Regions from separate parts of the Pseudomonas sp. NPDC098747 genome, predicted to be linked through region 3. Evidence: riboswitches for the same ligand, from Rfam matches in the RefSeq annotation. Region 3 holds a riboswitch; each other region holds the start of a gene.
What was found. Region 3 has a riboswitch for cobalamin ahead of cobO (cob(I)yrinic acid a,c-diamide adenosyltransferase). Riboswitches for the same ligand answer to the same signal wherever they lie in the genome.
Positions count from the first base shown of each region.

Region 1 (2,262 bases), on a different contig from region 3:
CTCCTGCCCCACGTCGATTTTTCCGAACAACCGAAGAAAGTTTTCGACGCCCAAGGTGACCGCCACCACCCCGGCAAACTCACCGCCAGCATCATTGAAGCGGCGGCTGACGGTGATCACCCACTCTTGGTTGGTGCGGCTCTGGATGGGCGGACCGATAAAGGTTTCACGGGAGGGATCATCGCGATGATGTATGAAATAGGCCCGATCGCTGCTGTTTGCCCCGGCCGGAATCGGTCGATTGGAGGACATCAGCCAGCGTCCCTGATTATCGTAGATGGTGATACCACTGAGCTGTGGCATCAACGGTTCCTGGCGGTTGATCAATGCACTCAGTCGCTGAATCTGTGCCGGCCCACTGCCTTCGGTTTCCAGGCGTTCGACAAGCCCGAGTAACAGCAGCGAGCTTTGGCGGACGGTCCCTTCGGAGTAGGTAGAAAGCGCCTGGGTCAGGTTCAAGCCATGGACATCCACCTCCTCCAGTGCTCGATCTCGCGAGGCCAATACTTTCCAGACAGTCAGTGACGCCAGGGAGCAACCGATGACCAGCAGCAAAAGCACAACCAGGTGGGAATCACGCTTCACGTTACTACCTTAAGGAAAGTCCGGTTTTCCGTTCCAGCGTCTATTGGGTCAGGGCAATAGCTGGAGCCATGCATCCTCTTCTTGAACAAGGATACAAGCAGTGGTGAATCGTTGCAGCAACTCAATAGGAGGGAGGAAAAGGCACATTCGCCACCGCCCCTTCGACTGACGCCGCCCCATGCTTGAAACAAGCACGCCCGTTCGCCTCAACCGCCACGATCGGCTACCATGCCGCCCGCCGGTTTCCAATTGGGATTAATAGGGAATCCGTGATGCGCCCAACGCATCAAACGGAACTGCCCCCGCAACTGTAGATGCTGAGCCTGCTTCTGAACTGCCACTGGGATTGCTCCCGGGAAGGCTGGAGCAGGCGATGACGCATCAGTCAGGAGACCTGCCGGCCAAGCAACAATCACTAACCGGCGGGGTGTCCGGGAAGGACATCTTTGTGCGCGTCACTTCGGTGATCGACCTTGCACTGCTTATCCGGCAGCGTTCGAGATGTGTTTCCAGACCCTACACCCTGGCTCCGTGTACGGTTCAAATGGAGATTGCATCATGCTGTTGCCTCGTTTTGTCGCCCTCGTCGCTGGCCTGGGTCTTGGCGCCCTCGCCCATGCAGCACCGACGCAGTATCCCCTGACAATTGAAAACTGCGGCAGCACGCTGACCTTCGCGCAGGCCCCTGCCCGTGCGGTGTCGATCGGCCAGGCCGGCACGGAGATGCTTTTCGCGCTCGGGCTGGGTGACAAATTGGTCGGGACTTCGGTGTGGTTCAACGACGTGCTGCCTCAGTACAAGGCGCAAAACGACAAGATCGAACGCTTGGCCGATAACGAACCGAGTTTCGAGTCGGTGATCGCCAAACGCCCGCAGCTAGTGGCTGTCGAACTGGAATGGATGGTCGGGCCACAAGGCGCCGTCGGCACCCGCGAGCAGTTTCACGAACTGAAGATTCCGACCTATTTGATGCCCTCTGACTGCGAGGCCAAGGACAATCTGGTCGGCGCCGACGGCACCCGTCTTGCGCCGTTTCGCATCGACAGCATCTATAAAAGCATCACCCAGTTCGGTGAGATTTTTGATGTTCAGCCGCGTGCTCAACAGCTGAACGCAGACCTCAAGGCCAGCCTCGCCAAGTCAATTGCGATGGCGCACAACAAGAACCTGAAAGACACCAGCGCACTGGTCTGGTTTTCCAGTGCCAGTCTGGATATCGACCCGTACGTCGCCGGGCACAAGGGTGTTCCAGACTTCATGCTCGACACGCTGGGCGTGCGCAACGTGGTGGAGTCGGATGAAGAATGGCCAACCGTCGGATGGGAAACCATCGCCAAAGCCAACCCGACATTCCTGATCATCGCGCGCATGGATCGCCGGCGCTTCCCGGCTGACGACTATCTGAAGAAGCTGGAATTCCTGCGCAGCGATCCCGTGACCCGCAACATGGACGCCGTGAAAAACAACCGCATCATCATTCTCGACGCCATGGCCATGCAGGCGAGCATGAGGACGTTCGACGGCATCGCAGCGCTGGCCACCGCTATCAACGGTTACGACCTGTCCAAATGACCACGACGTTGATACGCACCGTGCTTGCACTGGCGTTTCTGCTTTTAGCGGTGATTGCTGGTGTGGCCATTGGTGAGACAACCATTGATCCCATCGTGGTGTTCC
Region 1 covers NZ_JBIWAL010000047.1:7,234-9,495, reverse strand. The annotation lists gene ACIQVE_RS22785 (diguanylate cyclase domain-containing protein) at 1-585, opposite strand, end outside; cobalamin riboswitch at 808-1,002, shown strand; gene ACIQVE_RS22780 (ABC transporter substrate-binding protein) at 1,144-2,157, shown strand; gene ACIQVE_RS22775 (FecCD family ABC transporter permease) at 2,154-2,262, shown strand, end outside.
Region 1: it holds a riboswitch for cobalamin, as region 3 does, so the genes downstream of both, ACIQVE_RS22780 (ABC transporter substrate-binding protein) here and cobO (cob(I)yrinic acid a,c-diamide adenosyltransferase) in region 3, are expected to answer to the same signal.

Region 2 (2,262 bases), on a different contig from region 3:
GCTGCGGGTGGGGCTGATTAGGGTTCCGCCCTTACGGCGGGTCACTTTTTCCAGACGCCGAAAAAGTAACCAAAAAGGCTTTACCCTGACGTTCGGCCCGCTCGCTGGGGCTCGGGGTTCCTTCGCTCCGGGACTGATCCGGGCGCATCGCCTCCGGTTTGCTGCGCTGCACCTCCTCTCGATGTGTTTGGCTTCGCCAAACGGTCGCTGCGCTCCCACCCCCGGATCAATCCCTCCACTCAGCCTGCCGACGGGGCCTTGAGATCAAGAGCTGCACTCGAGCTAACGCTCATTGTGTTGAGTGGTGAAAGGCAATGCGTTCGGCTTTTGATTTGTGGTGAATTTGCCCCTCACCCCAGCCCTCTCCCCAGGGAGAGGGGGCCGATTTCTGTTGGTTTCAAAACTTATACTCGACTCGGTATCCCACGTCGGCGCACCTCGCCCAATCGCCTCGGTCAGTCCCCTCTCCCTCAGGGAGAGGGCTAGGGTGAGGGGCTTTTGATCTGGCTTTTGATCTGGCTTTTGATGTTGCTCTTGCTCTTAGCCCCCTTCGGCAGACCGAGCGAAGGTGTTCATCCGGGGGTTAGGCGCGCAGCGCCGTGCGGCGAAGCCGCATCCATCGAGAGGAGGTGCCGCGAAGCAAACCGCAGGCGACTGCCCCCGGATGGCCACCGTAGCGAGGGAACACTGAGCCTCAGCGAAGCGCCGTACGGCGGGGCAAAGTCTTTTGGTTCCTTTTTGGCGTTTGAAAAAGGGACTCGCTGTAAGAGCGAAACCGCCAGCGGCAGCACCCGCAGCAACGGATATGCCCCCTATCCAAACATTGACCCGCCACTGCACCATGCGTAGCCTTGCGCCTTCGAGGTTCTTCGGCGATGCCGAAGCTAAGAAGGGAACGCGGTCAATGCCGCGGCTGCCCCCGCAACTGTGAACGGTGATGTTCGCTGCCACGCCACTGCAAGCTCAGTCCACTGAGCCCGCGGGAAGGCGCAGCGAATGCCAGGCCCAGCGCCTGAACGCCGTCAGCCAGGAGACCTGCCTCGTCACAGATTCTCAATTTCAACCGGGCGGGGTGATCCGGTGGCGAACTCTCCAGGCACGCACGCGCGTGGCCGGTTCTCGTCCCGTATGCCCGCCGCTTGCCAAAGGGCATACCGATGAAAACACTGGCCAAACTCCCTGTCACCATCGTCACCGGCTTCCTCGGTTCGGGCAAAACCACGTTGCTGCGGCACATGCTCGACAACGCTCAGGGCCGTCGTATCGCGGTGATCGTCAACGAGTTTGGCGAGTTGGGCATCGACGGTGAAATCCTCAAACAATGCACCATCGGTTGCAGCGAAGAAGAGGCCGTGGGCCGCGTTTATGAACTGGCCAACGGCTGCCTGTGCTGCACGGTGCAGGAAGAGTTCTTCCCGGTGATGCGCGAACTGGTTGCCCGTCGCGGCGACCTCGACCACATCCTCATCGAAACCTCCGGTCTGGCCTTGCCAAAACCGCTGGTACAAGCCTTCCAGTGGCCGGAAATCCGTAGCGCCTGCACGGTTGACGCGGTGATCACCGTGGTCGACAGCCCAGCCGTGGCCGCTGGCACTTTCGCCGCGTTCCCGGATCAGGTCGATGCCCAGCGCAAACTCGACCCGAATCTGGATCACGAATCGCCGCTGCACGAATTGTTCGCCGACCAACTGGCCAGCGCCGACCTCGTCATCCTCAACAAATCCGACCTGATCAGCCCTGAAGACCTCGCGCGCGTTCGCCTGGAAGTCGCCGAAGAGCTGCCGCCAGCGGTGAAGATCATCGAGGCCAGCAGTGGTCGCGTGCCGCTGGACGTTTTGATCGGCCTCGGCGCCGGTTCCGAAGAACACATCGACAGCCGCCACAGCCATCACGATCATCACCACGACGGTGATGACGACCACGATGACCACGATCACGACGCCTTCGATTCGATCTCCATCGAACTGCCGCAAGCCGACGAAAGCCTGTTGCTCGACGCGCTGACGCAACTGGTGGTCAAGCACGGCATCCTGCGTGTGAAGGGCTTCGCGGCAATCCCGAGCAAGCCGATGCGTTTGCTGATTCAAGGCGTGGGCACGCGTTTCGACAAGCATTTCGACCGTCAGTGGGGCGCCGATGAAGCGCGCGTCACGCGTCTGGTGTTGATCGGCCAAGAACTCGACGCCGTGCAACTCGAAGCGCAACTGCGCGCTGCGCTCAGCGTTTAACCCATGCACCTGCTCAGGACACAGCCCGGCGGTT
Region 2 covers NZ_JBIWAL010000005.1:59,186-61,447, reverse strand. The annotation lists cobalamin riboswitch at 846-1,058, shown strand; gene cobW (cobalamin biosynthesis protein CobW) at 1,158-2,228, shown strand; gene cobN (cobaltochelatase subunit CobN) at 2,232-2,262, shown strand, end outside.
Region 2: it holds a riboswitch for cobalamin, as region 3 does, so the genes downstream of both, cobW (cobalamin biosynthesis protein CobW) here and cobO (cob(I)yrinic acid a,c-diamide adenosyltransferase) in region 3, are expected to answer to the same signal.

Region 3 (2,262 bases):
CCAGCCGACCGCCGGGGCGATATTCACCGTCGGGATCAGGGTTTTGTTTGGTTCGGGCAGTTTCGGTGACGGGCCGGTGCCGTCGGTGACCTGCAGGCTGGACGATTCACCACAGGCGGCGAGCCCTCCGGCGAGGGCGATGACGAAAACGAGCTGGGGCTTGCGCATTGCTGATCTTCCCTATGAATGCATTCCTAGTCATAGAGGCGCGCGCAAGCCCGATGGTTCAAATGCTCAGCCACGAGCCTCTTTGAACAACACGGCAATGCCCGGGTGGTAATTGCCAGCCTCGCTGCGCAACTTGCGATAGGCGTAGGGGAAATACCAGGCGACGGCGCAGGTGTGTTCCTTTTGCAGATCGTCGACCATGTCCTGCAATTCTTCCGGGCTGGCGCTGTGTTGGGCTTTTTGCGGGGCGACAAACAGGCAGCCGAGCTTGAGGTCGCTGGCGTAGCTGATGCGTTTGGCGTCGTTGGTGATGTCCAGCAGGGCTTGGGTCAGGTTTAGATTGTTGACGCGTGGCCAGCGTTGCGTGGCCTGGATAAACGCGCGATCTTCGGTGCCAGCCAGGAACAGGTCGGCGCGGGCATTGCGCTCGCCTTCCTCGTTCTGCTTGCGGGTGCCGGTGTCGTGCAGTGTCACAAACTCCGCCATCCAGGCGGCGGCAGAAAGCAATCCGAGATTGGCTTTCTCGTCATGCCAGTAGGGCGTGTCACTGTCGCCGCGCACGGCGTTGTAACGGTCGATACAGTCAAACCAGCGTTCAAGCACCGGGCGCAGGAATTCCAGGCGCGGATTGCTGATGATCATGCCTTGCATCGTAATCATCCTTATTGTTGTGATGTGCTTTTTCGGTAAAAGCATGGCTCTTTGATATCACTTGTTTCAGCGTGGCACAAGATTGGCGTCGGTTAATTGATCGGCGGCAGTTATTCGCTCGATGACCCCCTCTTTAATTGACGCTCCACCCCCAACCCTCTAACCTTCGCGGCTTGTTTCAGGTGCTCTGTGACCTGCGTCGACAGAGTGAAACAGGGAAGCCGGTGAGGGTTGTCTTCAAGCGAAGAACAACCACGATCCCGGCGCTGCCCCCGCAACGGTAAATGAGTAAAAACTGCGTCTTGTGCCACTGCTCAACAGCGGGAAGGCGCGCAGTCAGGCGAAACGCCGCTCATGAGCCCGGAGACCGGCCTGATTCATCCAACGGCATCACGGTGGGCGATGCCAGGCTTTTTGCCGTCTATTCTTGTGCCTGCCCGCCGTTATCCAGCCTCAACGGAGAGCTCCCCCATGACTGATTCCCCCGAGCGTGACGAGCGCCATCTGGCGCGTATGCAGCGCAAAAAAGCCGTGATTGATGAACGCATCGCCAACTCGCCCGACGAGTGCGGCCTGGTGCTGGTGCTGACCGGCAACGGCAAAGGCAAAAGCAGCTCGGCGTTCGGCATGCTCGCCCGCGCAATGGGTCACGGCATGCAGTGCGGTGTGGTGCAGTTCATCAAGGGACGCAACAGCACCGGTGAGGAGTTGTTCTTCCGCCGCTTCCCCGAGCAGGTGCGCTTTCATGTGATGGGCGAGGGTTTCACTTGGGAAACTCAGGATCGCCAACGCGACATCGCCGCAGCCGAAGCCGCGTGGGCAGTGTCCCGCGAGTTGCTGCGCGATCCGTCGATCGGTCTGGTGGTGCTCGATGAACTGAACATCGCCCTCAAGCATGGCTACCTCGACCTTGATCAGGTGCTCAGCGACTTGCAGGCGCGTCCGCCGATGCAGCACGTGATCGTCACCGGTCGCGCGGCCAAGCCGGAAATGATCGAGATGGGCGACACGGTCACCGAAATGGGCGTGCTCAAACACGCCTTTCAGGCCGGCATCAAAGCGCAGAAAGGCGTTGAACTTTGAATCAGCCACGTCACTGCCCGGCGGTATTGATTGCCGCGCCGGCCTCCGGTCAGGGCAAGACCACCGTCACTGCCGCGCTCGCCCGTTTGCATCGCAATCAAGGGCGCAAGGTGCGCGTGTTCAAGTGCGGCCCGGATTTTCTCGATCCGATGATCCTCGAGCGCGCCAGCGGTGCGCCGGTTTATCAACTCGATATGTGGATGGTCGGCGAGCAGGAAAGTCGTCGCCTGTTGTGGGAAGCCGCCGCCGAAGCCGATCTGATTCTGATCGAAGGCGTGATGGGGCTGTTTGACGGGACGCCGTCGAGCGCCGACCTGGCGCGACATTTCGGCGTACCGGTGCTCGGCGTGATCGACGGCA
Region 3 covers NZ_JBIWAL010000036.1:33,109-35,370, reverse strand. The annotation lists gene ACIQVE_RS20195 (PQQ-dependent sugar dehydrogenase) at 1-168, opposite strand, end outside; gene ACIQVE_RS20190 (hypothetical protein) at 235-819, opposite strand; cobalamin riboswitch at 983-1,210, shown strand; gene cobO (cob(I)yrinic acid a,c-diamide adenosyltransferase) at 1,291-1,902, shown strand; gene ACIQVE_RS20180 (cobyrinate a,c-diamide synthase) at 1,899-2,262, shown strand, end outside.